DNA from 2 places in the Salinibacillus aidingensis genome. Region 2 is predicted to be linked to the other one. Evidence: predicted binding sites of a transcription regulator. Region 2 holds the regulator's gene; the other holds the start of a gene.
What was found. Region 2 encodes Rex, which represses fermentation and respiration genes when NADH is low (regulators of the CRP and FNR family bind a similar motif). Its sites were predicted from a motif close to TTGTGAAATATTTCACAA; they were not measured.
Positions count from the first base shown of each region.

Region 1: qoxA (cytochrome aa3 quinol oxidase subunit II) is a predicted target of Rex. The motif match lies at 7,403-7,420, and genes of this name have one in related genera.

Region 1 is NZ_AP043759.1:129,105-139,866, reverse strand. Features, by position in the region: partial or broken gene ACZ5OK_RS00830 (response regulator transcription factor) at 1-133, opposite strand, end outside; gene ACZ5OK_RS00825 (hypothetical protein) at 184-681, opposite strand; gene ACZ5OK_RS00820 (MerR family transcriptional regulator) at 888-1,634, shown strand; tRNA gene ACZ5OK_RS00815 (tRNA-Thr) at 1,769-1,841, shown strand; tRNA gene ACZ5OK_RS00810 (tRNA-Ser) at 1,852-1,944, shown strand; gene ACZ5OK_RS00805 (YdbC family protein) at 2,069-2,323, opposite strand; gene ACZ5OK_RS00800 (DMT family transporter) at 3,036-4,001, opposite strand; gene ACZ5OK_RS00795 (hypothetical protein) at 4,179-5,228, shown strand; gene ACZ5OK_RS00790 (ABC transporter ATP-binding protein) at 5,349-7,250, shown strand; gene qoxA (cytochrome aa3 quinol oxidase subunit II) at 7,537-8,415, shown strand; gene qoxB (cytochrome aa3 quinol oxidase subunit I) at 8,505-10,454, shown strand; gene qoxC (cytochrome aa3 quinol oxidase subunit III) at 10,451-10,762, shown strand, end outside.
Region 2 is NZ_AP043759.1:245,910-256,671, forward strand. Features, by position in the region: rRNA gene rrf (5S ribosomal RNA) at 6-121, shown strand; tRNA gene ACZ5OK_RS01475 (tRNA-Met) at 161-237, shown strand; tRNA gene ACZ5OK_RS01480 (tRNA-Asp) at 313-389, shown strand; gene thiL (thiamine-phosphate kinase) at 591-1,556, shown strand; gene tsaE (tRNA (adenosine(37)-N6)-threonylcarbamoyltransferase complex ATPase subunit type 1 TsaE) at 1,571-2,026, shown strand; gene tsaB (tRNA (adenosine(37)-N6)-threonylcarbamoyltransferase complex dimerization subunit type 1 TsaB) at 2,023-2,730, shown strand; gene rimI (ribosomal protein S18-alanine N-acetyltransferase) at 2,723-3,169, shown strand; gene tsaD (tRNA (adenosine(37)-N6)-threonylcarbamoyltransferase complex transferase subunit TsaD) at 3,166-4,215, shown strand; gene ACZ5OK_RS01510 (ABC-F family ATP-binding cassette domain-containing protein) at 4,556-6,487, opposite strand; gene ACZ5OK_RS01515 (redox-sensing transcriptional repressor Rex) at 6,629-7,294, shown strand; gene ACZ5OK_RS01520 (YdiK family protein) at 7,489-7,698, opposite strand; gene ACZ5OK_RS01525 (CPBP family intramembrane glutamic endopeptidase) at 7,705-8,412, opposite strand; gene groES (co-chaperone GroES) at 8,799-9,083, shown strand; gene groL (chaperonin GroEL) at 9,145-10,762, shown strand, end outside.

The DNA of each region.
Region 1 (10,762 bases), 120 kb from region 2:
TATCCTGTAGAATATGTTCAACAGCTTCCTTCCCATCAAGGACACTCTCCGCTTCATAGCCTTCATATTCCAGTTCCAGCTGCAAAGCTCTCGCCAGCTTCTTTTCATCCTCCACAATCAGAACTTTCGTCACAGCTATACACCCCTCCAACGCAGGTATCTTTATAATGAGTCTACATCACTTCATTCTTTTTGGGGTGTAAAAAATCCTCTGTCTACAGCAAAATATGAAGCAGGATACTGAAAAACAGAATAAAGCCGAGACGTAAATGGGCTCGTCGTCTTTTCCTGTAGCCTTACCTTTCTCATCCACCCACTTACGGTTTGGGCAATCAAAGCCATGAAAGCAATGACTCCACTCACCATTTTCAGGCTCTCGATATTCCACCCATAGTTATTCAAAATCAGGACAAGATGAAGGGTGATGAGACCACAGGCAGCAAACCCGACCCATGTATGATGAGGCATCAGTTTTCTGGCTATATTCGCTATTTTTATTTTCCGTTTACGATCAGATTCGTTCCGTATTTCCGAAAAAAACGAGTGCATATTCCAGTTATATAAAATAAACGTTAATCCCCTTATTCCGAACCAGATGGAAATGTTCGCGATTCCATTAAGCACCCCCTGCCAAACCGCCAGCGCCAGCAGGAACAGATTGAAGTAAAACCACTTATTCACTGTTTTCTCCCCCAATTTTACGTCATTTCCGTACTACTATCCTTCCCCATTACTATCATTTTGCCTCAACGATTGTCTGTGATGAAAGACATAGGAAGGAAAGAAACTGGTGCAACATTGTTTAATATAGGCTAGAAAAATTTTTCACATTTTTATTGACCCTTACGTTACGTTATCCTTTAAAGTTAAGAGTACAAGGGAGGTTCATAAGAATGAAGGTAAAAGAACTGGCAGAAATAGCAGGTATCAGTGTGCGCACCCTTCACCACTATGATGAAATCGGTTTGCTCACACCTGCGCAAAAAAATGCCTCAGGATATCGGATATATTCAGAAAAAGATCTGAGCAGACTGCAGCAAATCTTATTTTTCCGAGAGCTTGACTTCCCTTTGAAAAAAATAAAGGAAATCATGAATCGCCCGGACTTTGACCGTGAAGAAGCTCTTCTTATGCATAGAAAAATGCTGGAGGAAAAACGCCGGCGTCTGGACCAGATGATCAGAACAATCGACAGGACGATTCAAAATGAGAAAGGGGAAATCACCATGTCTGATAAAGAGAAATTTGCAGGATTTGATTTCAGTCACAATCCCTATGAACAGGAAGCCCGTAAACGATGGGGAGATAAAGCTGTAGATGAATCCAATCATAAAATAGGACGTATGTCTCACGAACAACAGAAGGCATTAGGGGAAGAGTTTGACAGAATATATAAGGATCTGGCTGCTATCCGTCATTCATCCCCCGATTCTGAAGAGGCTCAGGTGGCTATTAAAGTCTGGTATGATTATCTTAATAAAATCGGTCACTACTCCTTAGATGCATTTAAAGGCTTAGGCCAGATGTATGTCGCTGATGAACGATTTACGAAAAATATTGATCAGTACGGCGAAGGATTAGCTGTATTTATGCGTGATGCCATGGCGGTTTATGCAGATCGTAATCAAAAGTAACCAGACAGGGGGATTCATTACGAATCCCCCTGTCCGTCTGTTAAAATGAGGAATTTATCAACTGACTCTTGCAGATTTCCGAAGAATGTTTTATTATATTCTATGTGACTTTTAGCGCTTGTCTATGAAATTATGCTGGTGTAGCACAGTTGGCAGTGCACTTCACTCGTAATGAAGGGGTCGGAGGTTCGAATCCTCTCACCAGCATCTTCTATGTGGAGAAGTACCCAAGTCCGGCTGAAGGGGATGCACTCGAAATGCATTAGGACGGGCAACCGTCGCGTGGGTTCGAATCCCACCTTCTCCGCCATAACCTAACCACACGAAGTAAAATCCTCTAAGTAAGAACCATTTCAAACTGTGCTATCATGAATAACCTATTTCTACGTGAAGGAACACATTCTCTTTATTGATGAATGTGTTCCTTTATTTTTCTATTCTTTTAAAGTTCCTGCAGGTGTTAGTTCTGGGGTGACTTGATCATTAAGCACTTCTTTCAATTTATCCGCTTCTTCATTTGACAGGGTTACTCCCCTGCCCATACGCTCATGATTGGGTGCCCAATCCCGCAGATCATACTTAGGATCCCTGCCATTCCAGCTGATAACATTAAATTCCTTTGTCCAGCCTTTTGTTGACTCAGACAATACAGCAATGGTTTTTACAATCTCATACTTAAAATCTGCCATTCTTTAAATCTCCTTCCTGAAATAAATAATTGAATGTGCTTATTATGTCTTTCTTTTATACCCTGCGCAAATTCCGAAAAGGAGAAAACAGGACCGATTTAATAAATGAAAAATAAAAATGCTTAGCTGTTATTTTCATTTTTTCCGTCTGAAAAGCAAAATGAATACAAATATGAGCAAATTAACAAAGACGGAAGCGCCCGTTTGTCCAGCTGCGGCTCCTAGGTCAAGGCGGATATAAGCCAAAGCCATTCCGTGGCCAAACCCATGCCACTACATGTCTTCGTCTTATCCCGCATGACCTGAACAGTCGCCTCCGCTTTTCTATTAGCGACGTACGGACAGGACTGAGCCGGAGGAGATAAAGTGAAACTTCAATTAGTGGGGGTTCATCCCCCACGGATTGTTAGTTGAACAAATCGGGTGTTTACTGGCTGTTGACCCCCACTTATTTCTTACAGGGGGTCTTACAGAAGTTAACACGCGGAAAAGGAAACACGACGAACCTTGTGAGTCGATGTTGACTTATCGTACGGAGGTGAAGGAAGTCTCGCTAGTCGCTGGGCGCTGGAGCCGGATGTCGCCTCTCCCGATTTCTTATCCACTAATCGATTATTTTACAATTTTCTTGGCCATTAAAAATTCCCGCATCTTTTTTTGATACGGGAGCCTGTTATTCTATAAAACTTTAATCAGCGGAAGTGACCATTCCTTAGCCACCCTGGCTCTCGGCCTCATGCTTCGAAATATATGTTTTGCGATTAGCCGGACCACGATACACATTGGCAATAATGATCCCACTCAGAATCAGAACGGAACCAATAATAATGCTTATGGTTAATTTCTCATCCAGTAATAACCAGCCAAAAAACATCCCAAAAACAGGAACAAGCAGAGTAGAAATCGTTGTTGTGACCATGTCAATTAGACTCAATAAAAAGAACCAGGCTGTGAAGCACAAGGCAGAAGCAAGTACACCTGTGAATAATACATAATAAATGCTCTCACCTGTAAGCTGTACCGAATCTCCCCACTCCATTACGATGCTTGCTAATATGATCCCCAATGTACCAAAGAGCATCTGATATGTATTTACCTGAAGCTGCGGCACATCACTCAATTTCAGGCGGTAATAAACATTTGATGCGCCCCACGATATGGCCGCAGTTACAATCAGTAACTCTCCAATAATGATACTCGGGTTCTGGTTTATCCAAATATCCCAGCCAAGAATGGTTAAGAGGCCAATTAACCCCATACCAAGCCCAATCATTTTCATCCGGGGAACTTTCTCTTTTAAAAACTTAGCAGCCAGTATACTGCTCCAAATAGGCATGGAATATAACAGAACAGAGGATTTACCAGCGTCAACAAACCGCAAACCATACATCACAAACAAAAAGACGATACTAGTCTGCAGAATACCTGCCACAAGTAAGTGACCCCATTTATCCTTAGGGGGCAAACCTATCCTCATAATGGCTAATACGATGATCATTGTGAGTGTACCCGTCCCAAAGCGAAAGGCCGAAAATGTAAATGGCCCCATATACTGAAGGGCATCTTTCATGAGAACCCAGGCATAACCCCAGAGGAGTGTAATTACTAGTATCATAACCCCTATAGCCCACCGATTTTTGTTCAGAAACGTCCAAATACGAGATTGATTGTCTTTCATTTTCACTTCTCCCAACCTCACAGATTCATGACATAAAAAGGATAACGGTGAATAGTATAACATATCATGTCATAAATTTATCACGCATGAACTGGCCGTAATCCCCCCACTGATGGAAGTTTTACTTTATTTTTGTTAGGGAAGGTTCATTGTTAAGAAATGGAGGATTTGAATATCGTGATGATTTTAAAAAAAAGGTTTATGGCTGGCCTGTTTCTATTCAGTTTACTATTGACCGCTTGTGAGGATGGTGCTAAGTCCAACTCTCAGAATGGTCAGACTATATCTAATCCACCAGACAATCAGGGAGAAGAGGAGAAAATAAACTCAGAAGAAGAAGAAAAGGAAATAGACACATCACCAGCGCAGAATCAGCATAAAAACTCAGGCATTAAAGTTCCGGCTTATAAGCACTTAGAAAGGCCCGATGACTTTTATACGCAAATGGAACCTAACCTATTGCAGCCAGTGTCTTTAAAAGAAACTTACAAGGCTTATCAATCAATAGACAGAGAGACTCAGAATGTCGTGCAAGAGGATTTGACCGACCTTGGCTTTTCTGATATACAGAAGCTCGATCATTCGTCGGATCAGTTAAACGAAAATGAATTATCCCTTCTCTATTATGTTCTTACAAAAACGAAGAATAAACAGTTACAGGATTGGTTTGATATCAAGGATAAAGAAGGAATCATTTATTCCGGACTCTTTGAATATTCCCATGGTGCTGTACAGGTTCAACAAGCATCAGAGCCTGAAACTCACGAGTCCCTCTTTGAGAATTATGTTCAAGTAGAAGACCCAGCGAGTGCAGGATCACCATTCTTTTTTATTAGCTATCTTGTAAGAGATGGAAGAGTCTATCAAGTCCATGATCCGGCAACAAATTCCACAGAAAACATCTTCCCATTTCCTTATGGCATCGCTCCGACCCGCATGATCCTTCCATATCATGTGCAAAAGGGCTCCGCCTGGGAACAGGAAGTCTCAATCGATGGAGAAACCTATTCTATGACCTCGGAAATTACAGATAAAAAGGACGATGAAATTCGAGTTTCATCCTTTATAAATGGAATAGAGGGCTATCCCAATAATCGTTATGAAGAAGAATATGTTATAAAAAAAGGAATCGGTGTATCCTATCATTATCATACAAAACAGCCTGATAACATGGGAAATGATTTTGAATTTGAATATACACATGAACAACCCGTTCAGATCCAGTAGTATTTGTGAATTAAATTATTAGCCCTTTTATTCCACCCCTCTTCCTTTAAATGATATACTATTCATGTTAGTTTATAGACACTAAATAATTCGACAAATTTCGGGTGGTGACAGGCACCAATGAGTTTATTAAACATAGAGAATTTAACGAAAACATATGGAGAAAAGGTGTTATTTGATCATATTTCTTTTACAGTTGAGGAAAATGACCGGATTGGTTTGATCGGGGTCAATGGTACAGGAAAATCTACGCTTCTTAAAGTCATTGCGGGACTGGATTCAGCTGAAGAAGGACAGGTTGACCATGCTAAGCACTTTCATATTGAATACTTACCGCAAAACCCTGAATTTGATGGCTCCGAAACTGTGCTGGAGTATATTTATGCCGGAAACTCCCAAATCATGGAGACCATGCGCAACTATGAGAGAGCATTAGCTCACTTAAATGCAGATCCTCAAAGCCCACAAAAACAGGAGCAGCTTTTGGCTGCTCAGCAAAAGATGGACGAAGACAATGCCTGGGATGCTAATGCACTGGCCAAAACCGTCCTGACACGTCTGGGAATCACGACCTTCTCCCATCCGGTACACGCCTTATCCGGGGGACAGAAAAAACGAGTGGCCATTGCCAAATCCCTGATTCAGCCAGCAGATATTCTGATCATGGATGAGCCAACCAACCATTTAGATAATGAAACCATCGAATGGCTGGAGGAATATTTGTCCCACTACGAAGGGGCTCTCATTCTTGTTACCCACGACCGCTATTTCCTTAATCGTGTGACCAATCAGATTTTTGAGCTGGATCAAGGCAACTTATACCAATACGAAGGAAACTACGAAGTCTTTCTGGAAAAGAAAGCCGAACGAGAAGAGCAGGCCCAAATCAATGAACAAAAACGGCAAAATACACTTAGACATGAGCTTGCATGGCTGCGCCGGGGAGCGAAAGCCCGTTCCACGAAACAAAAAGCACGTAAACAAAGGGTCGAGGAGTTGAAAAATCAGACTCCCCAGCAAACCAATCAAACGTTTGATATAGAACTCAGCACCTCAAGATTGGGAAAACAGGTCATCGAATTAGAATCCGTTTCAAAACAGTTTGAAGATCGACCGCTGTTAAAGGACTTCAGTTTTCTCATTACACCAAAGGACCGAATCGGAATTATCGGTCCTAATGGAAGTGGAAAAACGACCCTGCTCAATATGATGGCTGGTCGCATACAGCCCGATGATGGCTATATTGATATTGGAAAAACCGTTAAGATCGGCTATTACACCCAGGAAAGTCTGGAACTGGATGAAAACCTGCGAGTCATTGAATATATTAAGCAAAGCGCTGAGGTAATCCGAACCTCCAACGGGGATTACATTACTGCGGAGCAAATGCTGGAACGCTTCCTGTTCCCAAGGAGTATGCAGTGGACCTATATTTACCGGCTATCCGGAGGGGAACGGCGCCGGCTCTATTTATTAAGTATACTCATGAAAGAGCCGAATGTATTATTCTTAGATGAACCAACCAACGATCTGGATATCCAGACTTTATCCATTCTTGAAAATTATCTGGATGAATTCCCGGGGGTTGTCATAACCGTATCCCACGACCGCTATTTCCTTGATCGTACAGTAAATCGTCTGCTGTCTTTTGAAGAAAATGGACAAATACGTATTTATTATGGAAGCTATTCAGAATATATGGACGTAAAAAAAGAAGAAAAACAGCATGAGGAACAGCAGAAAAAAGAGCTGCACAAAGAGGAAAAAAACCAAAAGCCGCAAAAGCAGAAACGGAAAAAGCTTTCCTATCATGAACAGAAAGAATGGGGAACCATAGAAGACCACATTACTGAATTGGAAGAACGGATAGAGGAATTACAAGCTGAAATTGAGCAGGCCGGCAGTGATGTTGAAAAAGCTCAGCATTTATTCGAGGAACAACAGGAAACAAAAGAAAAACTGGAAAAAGCGATGGAACGCTGGGAAGAACTGTCCCTGCTCATTGAAGAACAGTATCGTTAAAGCATACCCATAAACGGGTATGCTTTTTTCGCTCCATTGTCGATACGCCCCACATAATATGGTGGACAAGTTTGAATAGACGAAATATTAAAGCCCGATTTGTCACACTTTTATCATATCCGTCACAAATTCGTTGATTTCTTATGAACTTTTTGTGAAATGCATCACTTTTTCTTGAGAAATACCATACCGCTAAAATAACATTAACACTATAGAGATAGTGATAAGTATCACACCTTCTTAAATCAAGTCCATTGATTCACTTTTAATAGAAAGGGGTACCTGCATGAAAATGAAATGGGCTTTCCTATCCATTGTATTTACTGCTTTTACGATATTATCAGGCTGTGATTTACTCGTTTTAGATCCTAAAGGACCACAAGCTGAAACGCAGGCGGATGTGATTAAACTATCCATCGTTCTCATGTCAGTCATTGTGGTTGTCGTATTTGGGATTCTGACCTTTATCCTTTTAAAATATCGCGCTTCTAAACAGCCGGATGATTATGAACCACCTCACATCGAAGGAAATCCGATTGTTGAGACCATTGTAGTCGTTGTTCCTATTTTAATTGTGACATTTCTCTCCTTTGTTTCGGTTCAAAGTAACTATGCCGTAGAATCCACCCCAGAAGGATATGAAGATAAAGAACCGTTAGTTATCTATGCATCATCTTCAAACTGGAAATGGCATTTCAGTTATCCGGAGCAGGATATCGAAACGGTCAATTACTTATATGTTCCAACTGATCGACCATTAGAATTCAAACTTTACTCTTATGGTCCGATTACAAGCTTTTGGATTCCGCAATTAGGCGGGCAAAAATACGCTATGGCCGATATGATTACTACTTTACACTTAGCTGCTGATGTTCCCGGTGAATATATGGGACGAAATGCAAACTTCAGTGGTAAAGGCTTTGCCGAAAATACATTTAACGTAAAGGCTGTTCCACCAAAGGAATTTGATGAGTGGGTAGATGAGGTAAAACAGACAGCTGAACCGATTACAGAAAAACGGTTTAATGAACTGCTGGAGCCGGGTCATTTAGGTCAATTGACATTTAAAGGCACACATTTAGACTTTATGCCGCCTCCTGAAAAGCATGGTTCATCAATGAAGGAAGAGAATCACGACAGTAAGAATATGAACACGAATGAATAGATTTACGATAGATTTTTGTTTTCAAAGTTTACGAGATTCATTTATACCGAAAAACACATTCATGACATTTACTGAAAGGAGCAATCAGGATGGAGTTTTTTGAACGATTTGCCATACCTCATCCCAGTCCTGCAATTTATGCAGCGATGGTAGCGATTGTCCTTACCACCATTGCCATTATCGTAGGTCTGACCTATTTTAAAAAATGGGGATATCTATGGCGCGAATGGCTGACAACGGTTGACCATAAACGTATTGGGATTATGTATTTAATTTCTGCCATACTCATGTTATTCCGTGGTGGCGTGGACGCTATTATGATGCGTGCTCAGCTCGCAGTACCCGATAATACATTGCTGGACTCCCAGCATTATAATGAGATCTTTTCAACACATGGAGTTGTCATGATCTTCTTTATGGCAATGCCTTTTATCATTGCCCTAATGAACTACGTTGTGCCCTTACAAATTGGGGCCCGGGACGTTGCTTTCCCAAGATTAAACGCTTTGAGCTTCTGGTTATTCTTTATGGGAGCGATGCTATTTAACATTTCATTCATAGTTGGGGGCTCACCTGATGCAGGCTGGACTTCTTACTTCCCTCTGGCTGGAAATGAATTTAGTAAGTCTGTTGGAACCAACTACTATATGATTGCGATTCAAATATCCGGTATAGGAACGCTGATGACCGGAATTAACTTTATTGCCACCATCCTGAAAATGAGAGCACCTGGCATGACCCTTATGAAAATGCCAATGTTTACCTGGTCAGCGCTTATTACCAATATCATTATTGTGTTTGCCTTCCCAGTGTTAACAGTAGCTCTGGCGATGGGAACTATGGATCGTCTGTTTGCGACTCACTTCTTTACAACCGGAAACGGTGGTATGGATATGCTTTGGGCCAACCTGTTCTGGGTTTGGGGACATCCTGAAGTTTATATTCTGATTCTGCCTGCTTTCGGTGTCTATAGTGAGGTCATCCCAACATTTTCAGGCCGAAATCTTTATGGCTATAAATCAATGGTTGCCTCAATGGTGATCATTTCCCTGCTGTCTTTCCTTGTATGGGTTCACCACTTCTTTACGATGGGGCAGGGCGCGTTGGTCAACAGTATTTTCTCCATTACAACGATGGCGATTGCTGTACCAACAGGAATTAAAATCTTTAACTGGTTATTTACGCTATGGAAAGGGAAGATACGGATTACAACACCGATGCTATATTCCCTGCTGTTTATTCCGATCTTTACCATTGGTGGTGTAACAGGGGTTATGCTGGCGATGTCAGCTGCTGACTATCAGTATCATAATACGATGTTCCTTGTTGCTCACTTCCACTTAGTGATTATTCCAGGTGTTGTATTCGCTATGCTTGCTGGCCTCACGTACTGGTGGCCAAAGATGTTTGGCTTCATGCTGAACGAAAAACTCGGAAAATGGGCAGCATGGTTGATCGGAATTGGTACCTGTGTCGCCTTCTTCCCGATGTTTATTTCAGGTCTTGACGGTCAGGCACGCCGGATGTACACCTATTCCGAAGCAACTGGATTCGGTATTTGGAACATGATTGCCTTTGTTGGAGCCATTATGCTGGCTATAGGGTTTGTGATTATCGTTTACAACATTTACTACAGTACACGATATGCATCCAGAGATATACCTGCAGATCCTTGGAATGCACGTTCCTTAGAATGGGCAACACACAGCCCGGTTCCGGAATATAATTTCGCGGTTACACCAGAGGTTACCACTCGTGACGCATTCTGGAATCACAAGAAGAACAACGGAAACCTGTTTAAAGGAAAATACGAAGAAATTCACATGCCAAATAACAGCGGTGTTCCGTTTATCATGAGTGCTTTCTTCTTTGTATTCGGTTTTGCGATGGTATTCAGCTTATGGATTCTGGCGATTATTTCGGCCATTGGTATATTTGGCTGTATGGCTCACCGTTCCCTGGAGCAGGATCATGGGCACCATCTGTCGGTGGATCATATTAAAGAGACCGAAGAAAAATTAGGGGGTGCTAAATCATGAGTATAGAAAAAACGCAGCCTCTTGAATATAGTACAGAACAAAACAACCTTAATATATTAGGCTTTTGGATCTTTATCGGTGCAGAAATTATGCTGTTTGCTACCCTTTTTGCGTCCTACTTCCTGCTTGAAAACCGAACAGGAAGTGGACCATCCGGGGAGGAAATTTTCACTATTACACCGATTATGCTTGAAACCTTTATTCTATTAACAAGCAGTTTCACCATTGGCCTGGGTGTGCATGCTATGCGATTAGGCAGACAGAAAGCGATGCAAGCCTTTTTCGCAATCACCCTTCTCTTAGGGGTC
Region 2 (10,762 bases):
CAAAGTCCAGTGGTGATGGCGGAGAGGTCACACCTGTTCCCATTCCGAACACAGTAGTTAAGCTCTCCAGCGCCGATGGTAGTTGGGGTTCTTCCCCTGCGAGAGTAGGACGTTGCTGGGCTTGGGTTAAAATATTATAGTTGTGATTTCACAACACTATCGCGGGGTGGAGCAGTCTGGTAGCTCGTCGGGCTCATAACCCGAAGGTCGCAAGTTCAAATCTTGCCCCCGCAACCAAAATACTTATCCAAACTACATTGATAATCTTCAATGCGAGATGAAATTAGTAGTGCCCTTTAGGGTGCAACCAATGGTCCGGTAGTTCAGCTGGTTAGAATGCCTGCCTGTCACGCAGGAGGTCGCGGGTTCGAGTCCCGTCCGGACCGCCATTAATTAAAAATATAATTACATAAAAACTTACGTATACACAAACCTTAGGATAATCCTAAGGTTTTTATAATGCAATATGAACTATTGTTTCTGTACGTCGTTTACATAATAAAGTCGTCTGTCTCATGTTTGTCTTTTGGAATCCTTCCCTTTTCTGCTATTATAAGGATTAAAAGGTTGCTTTTAAGGAGACTTTGAAAATGGATGAGTTTTCATTTATTGATTCCATCATGCAGAAATATTATCGCCAGTCTTCTATTATTAAAGGTATAGGAGACGATGCTGCTGTTGTCCGGCCTGTAAATGGGTTTGATATGATTACAGCTTCGGATACAATGGTAGAAGATATCCACTTTCGTTTAGCTACCATGACCCCCTATCATATTGGTTACAGAGTATTAGCTGCTAATATAAGTGATTTGGCAGCAATGGGGTGTGATCCGGCTTATTACATGGTTTCTATTGTGATTCCAAAAGACTGGTCGAAACAGCAGCTGCAAGAAATATATGCAGGTATGCAGGATCATGCCCGGGAGCATCAAATGGATTTAATCGGGGGTGATACTGTTTCAGGTCATCAGTTTGTGGTAACCGTGACGGTTTATGGATATGTTCCAAAGGGTTACGCAAGATACAGAAGCCAGGCTCGCGAGGGTGATTATGTATTTGCCACAGGATACCTTGGTGATTCAGCATATGGCCTTCATTTATTACTGGAACGGGGTAAAAGCACAGATAACCCATTTATCAAGCGACATCAAATGCCGCAGCCAAGGGTTCCCTTTGCTCAGGCCCTGCAGCCTTTAAAGCGGGTATGTTTAAATGATATCAGTGATGGAATTGCCAGTGAAGCCAATGAAATAGCTCAGGCTTCGGGGATCGACATTGAGATAAACTTTGGAGACCTGCCTGTACGGCCGGAAATTAAGGACCATACATTGAAAGACCACAAAAAATGGGTGCTCTCGGGTGGAGAGGATTTTGAATTGCTTGGTACAGTTTCAGAAGATGATTGGCCAAGGATACAGGCCGCGGCTGAACAGACGAACACTAAGGTGACTAAAATTGGAACAGTCAAACCATCAACAGAAAATCCTTGTGTAATTTTATGCTCAGATGGACGCAGAGAGAAACTGTCTAAGTCGGGCTATGTTCATTTACAATGAGATAGGTGATATACATGAATCCGTATCAAATTCGTTCAAAAAGTGCCGATGAGACCATGGCATTTGCCAGCCGTTTAGCAAAACAATTACAGCCTGGTGACGTGATTACATTAGAAGGAAACCTTGGAGCCGGGAAAACAACTTTTACCAAAGGATTGGCAAAAGGTCTTAATATTAAACGAACGGTCAATAGCCCTACTTTTACTATTATAAAAGAGTATGAGGGTGTTTATCCTTTATATCATATTGATGCTTATCGATTAGAGGATCATGAAGAGGATTTGGGTTTTGATGAATATTTTGAGGGTGATGGAATAACCGTTGTTGAGTGGGCGAAATTTATTAAAGAGGAATTACCAGAAGAGTATATCAACATTCAGATTCGTTATACAGAGGATGATGGGAGAGTCATTGAGTTAAATCCCATAGGAGAAAGATTTGAAAAACTGTGCAGGGAGTTAGTGGAATGAAGGTACTAGCAATGGACACATCCAATCAGGTGATGAGTGTCGCCGTATTGGACAATCAGCAAATAGTTGCCGAAATCACAACGAATGTGAAGCGTAATCATTCTGTACGTCTGATGCCGGCCATCGATGAAGCTATGAAAGAGGCAAAAATGACTCCAGCTGATCTTGATCAAATTGTGGTTGCACACGGTCCTGGTTCGTTTACTGGAGTGAGAATAGGAGTAACAACAGCGAAATCCCTCGCTTACAGCTTGAATATTCCAATTATTGCTGTATCCAGCCTGGAAATGGCAGCATTTAATGGCTTGTATTTTAACGGGAGGATATGCTCCTTTTTTGATGCTAGACGAGGTCGAGTGTACGCAGGCCTGTACAAAAATGAAAATCGTCAGTTAACAGCTGTCAGAGATGAAGAAAATGTTTTATTTACGGATTGGCTGGAGGACTTAAAGAAGCAGGATGAACCCATTTTATTTATCAGCAATGATTTGCATATACATAAAGACAATATTAAAGCTGTATTGGGGGAACAAGCGGAATTTCCGCCAGACTTTTTAGCAGTGCCACGGGCATCAGCACTGGCTCAAATAGCCCAAACGAAAGCAGCAGAAGATGTACATGCTTTGACTCCGAATTATTTGAGGCTGGCTGAGGCTGAGGCGAAATGGTTAGAAAAAAATCAGGAGAAGAGAAGCCATGAGTGATGTCTCGATTCGACCAATGAGGATAAGTGATCTTCATCAGATCATAAACATTGAGCAAAAAACCTTTAATACTCCATGGGATGAAGGCTCCTTTAAGAGTGAATTGGAGCAGAACAAATTTGCACATTATTATGTGATAGAAGATGAGGGAATTCCCTTTGGCTACTGTGGTTTGTGGGTGGTGTATGAATCTGCGCAAATTACAAACATTGCTATTTTACCGGAATACAGAGGGAATAACTATGGGCAGGAGCTTTTTTCATATGCATTGGATGAGGCGCGGGCCCTTCAAGCACGTGAAATGTCACTGGAGGTACGAACCTCCAATATTATTGCACAGAAAATGTATCGGAAGTTTGGCTTTGTTCCAGTAGGGATTCGAAAAAATTATTATATTGATAATCATGAAGACGCAATTGTAATGTGGGTGAAATTATGAGCGAAAATGAGCATCAGTTAATTCTTGCAATTGAAACTAGCTGTGATGAGACAGCCATGGCCATTATTAAAGATGGACGTGAAGTATTATCGAATGTTGTGGCCTCGCAAATTGAAAGCCATAAGAGATTTGGCGGTGTTGTACCGGAAATTGCTTCACGTCACCATATTGAACAGATTACCGTCGTACTCGAAGAAACCCTGAAGCAGGCAGGTATTACTATGGATGACGTGGATGCCATTGCGGTAACAGAAGGACCGGGGCTTGTAGGGGCATTGCTAATAGGAGTGTCTGCAGCTAAATCCTTGGCGTTTGCTCATCAAAAGCCGCTGATTGGAGTCCATCACATTGCCGGTCATATTTACGCGAATCGACTATTAAAAGAATTTGAATTTCCTTTACTATCTTTGGTCGTATCAGGGGGTCACACTGAGCTGATTTTAATGGACGAGCATGGACAATTTGAAGTCATTGGGGAAACCCGGGATGATGCAGCGGGTGAAGCTTACGATAAAGTAGCAAAGACCTTGAATCTGCCTTATCCTGGAGGTCCTCAAATCGATCGTCTGGCGCAGGAAGGAGAAGAGCGATTCCCTTTTACAAGAGCCCTAATTAATGAGGACACCTATGACTTCAGCTTTAGTGGGTTAAAAACAGCCGTAATGAATACGCTCCATAATGCACAGCAAAGAGGGGAAGAGGTCTCTTCAGCGGATATGGCAGCGAGCTTCCAGGCGAGTGTGGTGGATGTGTTAGTGACAAAGACCTATCGTGCAGTGAAAGAGTATGGGGTGGAGCAATTAATTGTAGCTGGAGGCGTTGCTGCAAATCAGGGTCTTCGGAAAGCACTCCATGAAAAATTCACCAATGAGGATGTTGAGGTTTTAATTCCGCCCCTGCATTTATGTACAGATAATGCAGCTATGATTGGGGCGGCTGCCAGTATTGCCTACGAGCAAGGTCATCGGGCAGGGCTTGATTTAAATGCGAATCCCTCTTTAAGTATTGAAAAATATAGGAAGCGTTCCACTGTAACAAAAGGATAAACAAAACAGGATATTGATAAACAAAAGCCGGTACCAGATTAAGGCATGGTATCGGCTTTTGTTTATCACGCATTAACTGGCCGTAATACCCCCCCACTGATGGAAGCTTACTTTATCCACAAATAAAATCTGGTGATGTGAATAGAATCGACAAAATTCGATGATAGCAGTCCTGTGGATGTGAGTAAAAATTGTGGATAACCGAGCATAAAGCTGTGGATAATGTGGGTAAGTCCATTCAGTGGGCATATTGTCACGTGTTATATGTGCATAAGTCTGTGAATAACTGTTGATAACTACAATATAGGTAAAAAGGAGCTGAACAAAAGTCGTTCAGCTCCTAAATATCCGCCAGCTTCTCCTGAAGATTCGTCCATTCTTCCATCAGTTCATCCAGTTTGGCGCTCATCTGTTCATTTTCGTTTGTTAAGTCCTGCAATTTTCCATGATCCTTTAAGAATTCCGGCTGTACCATGTGCTGCTCATTTTCCTCTATCTTACCTTCTAATTCATGAATTTGACCCTCCAGCTCTTCCACACGTCGTTCCAGCTTTCTGATTTCCCGTTTTTGTGCTTTATCCTGCAGGAACTGGTTTTTGTCTTCCTGTGAATGAGTGGTTTCATCTTGAGCAGCGTTAAGCTCTTCAATTTCTTTCTCTTCCTGTTTTTTCATGAGGTAGTAATCGTAATCGCCTAAATAAAGGTTCGTTCCCTCTTCTGACATTTCTACAATTTTGGTTGCAATCCGGTTAATAAAATAGCGGTCATGTGAAACAAACAGAATCGTGCCTGGGAAGTCCATTAAGGCTGCTTCAAGCACTTCCTTACTATCCAGATCCAGATGGTTTGTCGGCTCGTCCATGATTAAGAAGTTCGCCTTTTGCAGCATTAATTTTGCCAGAACCAGACGTGCCTTCTCACCACCACTCAGGGAAGGGATTGTTTTTAACACATCGTCTCCTGAAAACAGGAAATTTCCTAAAACGGTCCGGATTTCTTTTTCAGGTTTTAGCGGATATTCATCCCACAATTCATCAAGAACGGTTTTGTTACTGGAAAGATTGGTCTGTTCCTGATCATAATAACCAATTTGAACATTGGTTCCGTAAGCAATGTTCCCATGGTGCGGATTCAGCTGCCCGATAATCGTTTTAAGCAAAGTAGATTTCCCGATTCCATTAGGTCCGACTAACCCGATGCGATCCTCGCGATGTATGCTGAGATTGACATGCTGAAAAATGTCAGGTTTATCCGGATGATAGCGGAACGATAAATCTTCAAGCTTTAACACATCATTTCCGCTTTGACGTTCAATTTCAAAGGAAAATTTGGCGGATTGATTTTCGAGCATTGGTTTGTCCATAAGCTCCATTTTTTCAAGCTTTTTCCGTCGGCTCTGGGCGCGTTTTGTAGTGGATGCCCTTACAATATTTTTCTGGATAAAATCCTCTAACCTTTTGACTTCAGCCTGCTGTTTTTCGTACTGTTTTACATTTTGCTCATAATCCTTGGCTTTTTGCACAAGGTAGTCACTGTAGTTTCCTGTATATCGATTGGATGTCTGAAAGGAAATCTCATAGACTACGTTTACCGTTTTATCCAAAAAGTAACGATCGTGGGAAACAATGACAACTGCACCCTGATAATTCTGCAGATATTGCTCAAGCCAATTAAGGGTTCCGATATCCAGGTGGTTGGTAGGTTCGTCCAAAATGAGGATATCAGGTTTAGATAAAAGCAGCTTACCGAGAGCAAGCCTTGTTTTCTGTCCACCGCTCAGTTCACTGATGGATGTATCCACATTGGAAAACTGCAATCCGTTGAGGACGGCTTTTATATCCGCTTCATATTCAAAGCCGCCAAGCCGCCTGAATTCCTCCTGTTCTGCATCATAACTTTCAAGAATCTCTTCGTAAGTGGAATGGTCCTCCAAAAGATCTGGATCAGCCATTTGTTCTTCCAGTTTTCTGAGCTCCTTTTCTCTTTGTTTGAGCTCGGAAAAAACCTGTTCCATCTCTTCCCATATCGTTAATGATGACTCCAGTCCGGTGTTTTGAGCCAAATAGCCGATGCTGGTATCCCTCGGCCTGATCATTTCGCCCTTATCGTACGTGTATTCTCCGGACATAATTTTAAGCAAGGTGGATTTTCCTGCTCCATTTCGTCCTACGATGGCAATCCTGTCCTGGCTATGTACTTCTAATTTAATATTCGATAAAATAAGGTCAGCGCCAAAATATTTTTCTATATTATTTAACTGCATTAATATCATTTTTTATTCACCTCAACTTGGTTAAGTGTATCTTATCATTAAGCAGGATAGCAAGATATAGAAAAACTTCGTGAAGTGGGGAATATTTCTTCAACTCAGGAAATGTCTATTTTTCATTATAGTATAAGTAGGGGGATGAGTATGGCGAATCATGATCAGCACAAAATACCGCAGGCAACAGCGAAAAGGCTTCCACTATATTATCGTTTTATCAGTAACCTCCATAATCAGGGGAAATCCCGTGTTTCCTCAAAGGAATTAAGTGAGGCGGTTAAAGTAGATTCAGCAACCATACGTCGAGATTTTTCTTATTTTGGAGCTTTGGGAAAAAAGGGATATGGCTACAACATTAATTATTTGCTTTCCTTTTTCAGAGAGGCGCTGGAGCAGGATATTTTTACGAAAGTAGCCCTAATCGGAGTGGGAAATTTAGGAACAGCTTTTTTAAATTATAATTTCACCAAAAATAATAATACGAAAATCGAGATGGCCTTTGATGCCGCTCCTGAGAAAGTAGGAACCAGGGTTGGGGGAGTTCCGGTTTATCATATTGATGAGATGGAGAAAAAAATCGGTTCTGATATTAATATAGCTATTCTGACTGTACCGGCACAGTCTGCACAACCGATTACCGATCGCGTTGTAAATTGTGGAGTGGAGGGCATTTTAAACTTTACGCCCGCCCGTATTACGGTTCCACCTCAAATACGCATTCATCATATTGATTTATCCATTGAACTGCAATCGCTGGCTTATTTCTTAAAGCACTATCCATTGGAGGAAGACATAACAGAGGATCCTCATTAATACATAACTCCCCTTGTTTCGAAAAGGCAAGGGGAGCTTCTTTATCACGTATTAACTGGCCGTAATACCCCCACTTCAAGTTTTGAGGGTAACCCAACAAGACTAAGGGGGATAAACGGCCAGTAAAAACCTGACAAGTTCAACTAACCATCAGTGGGGATGGAGAAAACCCCCCCACTGATGGAAGTTTCACTTTATTTGTTATTATTATTTTTTGAGTTCTTAATTTTTATATGAAGATTGATTAAGCGAACGGCAACAGCAAAATCAAAGGTTGCCACTACAGCCAGAATAATGGTAGTGAAGTTCCATAAGGTTTCCTCAACACTCTGGGCTGCAATATACGTAAATAGAATCCCCATAAACAAGTACAGGGTGGACATAAATAATGGTGATGCTCTCATAAATGTTTAGCCTCCGATTAAGATAGTCTGGAGCTCTTCCAGTTGTTTCTGATATCTTTCCAGGTCTTCTTCTGTTACTAAATAATTGATGATAAAAACGAACGTGTTAATGGAGATATGTGTAAGGATTGGTACAAGGATCGTTTTTGTTTTGACATATAGAAAAGCAAAAACCATACCAACAGATGTATAGATTAACATATGCTCAGGCTCTCCATGTAGTATTCCGAAAATCAGGGCAGAAATAATGGCAGCAATAAAAAAGTTATATTTTTGATAAATGGAACCAAAAATCACTTTTCTGAAGATCACTTCTTCCAATATAGGGGCCAAAATAGCCGTTACAATCAGAAATAACGGAAAGCTTTTTGCTATATTCACTAAATCAGCCGTATTTTCTGAGCCAGGCTGAATACCGACGGCCATCTCAATATAGGCAGCTAAATAATTGGCAAACAGGACAAAGAAAAATCCGCCAATCACCCATAAAATGATTCGACCGGCTTGAAAGGAACGCTGATTTCGCGCCTTTTGCATATCGGTTTTTAATAATCGCAGAACAATAATTGTCATGATAGGGAAGATGATGATGGACCATATGCCGGGGATATCTTCCCTCGGGACCCCGAAACTGCGTAACAGTGGTCCCCCGATGATTCCCGATAGTTGTCCAATAGCATAAGTTAAAATAACATACCAGTATCTTCTAGGCAATTAAGACGACTCCTTCTCCGTAAATTCCTTTATGAAATTCTCTATAAACAGAATATATTTTCAAAGGTTTAAACATATTCTTTCATGGATACTCTAAAGTAGAGTTTTTCATATTTCGATCATACATTAAAATGATTTGTAACCAGCACGTTTTACCGTTTACCCTTATCCTTGTCCATATTTACGCAGGATTTTTGGGTTGTATGTATATCGTTTTAATGAATGGAACTCTTTACTTATTATAAACGAAAAATTCATAAGAAAAAAATCATTTCATTTACTTGCAAAGTGGAAGGAAATTCATTATTATAATAATTGGAATTAGCACTCACTGAAAAAGAGTGCTAACAATATCAAAATAAAAGAATTTGAGGAGGGTATCTGATATGTTAAAGCCGCTAGGTGATCGTGTTGTCATTGAAGTTGTCGAGCAGGAAGAAACAACTTCAAGCGGAATTGTACTTCCAGATTCTGCAAAAGAAAAACCACAAGAAGGAAAAGTAGTAGCTGTTGGTTCCGGTCGAGTAACCGACAATGGTGAACGTGTTGCACCTGAGGTTGCTGAAGGAAACATTGTTGTCTACTCAAAATATGCGGGAACAGAAGTGAAATATGAAGGTAATGAATACTTAATTCTTCGTGAAAGTGATATTTTGGCTGTCATCGGCTAATATCACGGAGGAACGTTTGAAATATCATAACCTATTTAAAATATAAGGAGGGCATCTATTCATGGCTAAAGAGATTAAATTTAGTGAAGACGCTCGTCGCGCAATGCTTCGCGGAGTAGATTCATTAGCAAATGCAGTAAAAGTTACTCTTGGACCAAAAGGACGTAACGTTGTTTTAGATAAGAAATTCGGATCTCCATTGATTACAAACGACGGTGTAACCATTGCAAAAGAAATTGAACTTGAAGATCATTTCGAAAACATGGGTGCACAGCTTGTATCTGAAGTAGCATCCAAAACAAACGACGTAGCTGGTGACGGTACAACAACGGCAACAGTACTTGCACAGGCAATGATTCAGGAAGGACTTAAAAACGTGGCTTCCGGAGCAAACCCTGTAGGTGTACGTCGTGGTATTGAACAAGCGGTTGAAGTTGCTACAGAGGAACTTAGAAAGATTTCCAACCCAATCGAGGGAAGAGAATCGATTTCTCAGGTAGCTTCCATTTCTTCCGGCGATGATAAAGTGGGTCAATTAATCGCAGAAGCCATGGAGCGTGTAGGTAACGACGGTGTTATCACTGTTGAGGAATCCAAAGGCTTCAACACTGAGCTTGAAGTTGTAGAAGGTATGCAGTTTGACCGTGGATATGCATCTCCATACATGGTAACCGACCAGGATAAAATGGTTGCTGAACTGGAAGATCCATATATCCTCATTACAGATAAGAAGATTTCAAACATTCAAGAGGTCCTTCCTGTATTAGAGCAGGTTGTACAGCAAAGCAAGCCAGTTCTTATCATTGCTGAAGATGTTGAAGGTGAAGCTCTTGCAACTTTAGTTGTGAACAAGCTTCGTGGAACATTCAACGCTGTAGCGGTTAAAGCTCCAGGCTTCGGTGATCGTCGTAAAGCTATGCTAGAAGATATTGCAACGCTAACTGGTGGTACTGTAATCACAGAAGACCTTGGCTTTGATCTGAAGAGTGCTTCCATTGAACACCTAGGTCGTGCTTCTAAAGTTGTTGTTACAAAAGAAGATACAACTGTTGTTGAAGGTGCAGGGAATGCCGACGATATTTCTGCACGTGTAAACCAGATTCGTGCTCAATTAGAAGAAACAACTTCTGAATTCGATAAAGAAAAACTGCAAGAGCGTCTGGCTAAGCTTGGCGGCGGTGTAGCTGTAGTTAAAGTTGGTGCGGCTACTGAAACGGAATTGAAAGAGCGTAAACTGCGCATTGAAGATGCCTTGAACTCTACTCGTGCAGCAGTAGAAGAAGGTATTGTAGCTGGTGGTGGAACAGCTCTTGTGAACATCTACAATAAAGTAGCTGAGCTTGATCTTACGGATGACGAGGCAACAGGTGCCAGCATCCTGCTTCGCGCACTTGAAGAGCCCGTACGTCAAATTGCTCACAATGCCGGCCTTGAAGGCTCTGTAGTCGTCGAACGCCTGAAGAATGAAGAAGTAGGCATCGGCTTCAACGCTGCCAATGGCGAGTGGGTAAACATGATCGATGCAGGTATCGTAGACCCTACAAAAGTTACCCGTTCAGCACTGCAAAACGCAGCATCTGTAGCAGCGATGTTCTTAACTACAGAAGCAGTTGTCGCTGACCTTCCAGAAGAAGACAATGGCGGCGGCGCAGCACCTGACATGGGTGGCATGGGCGGAA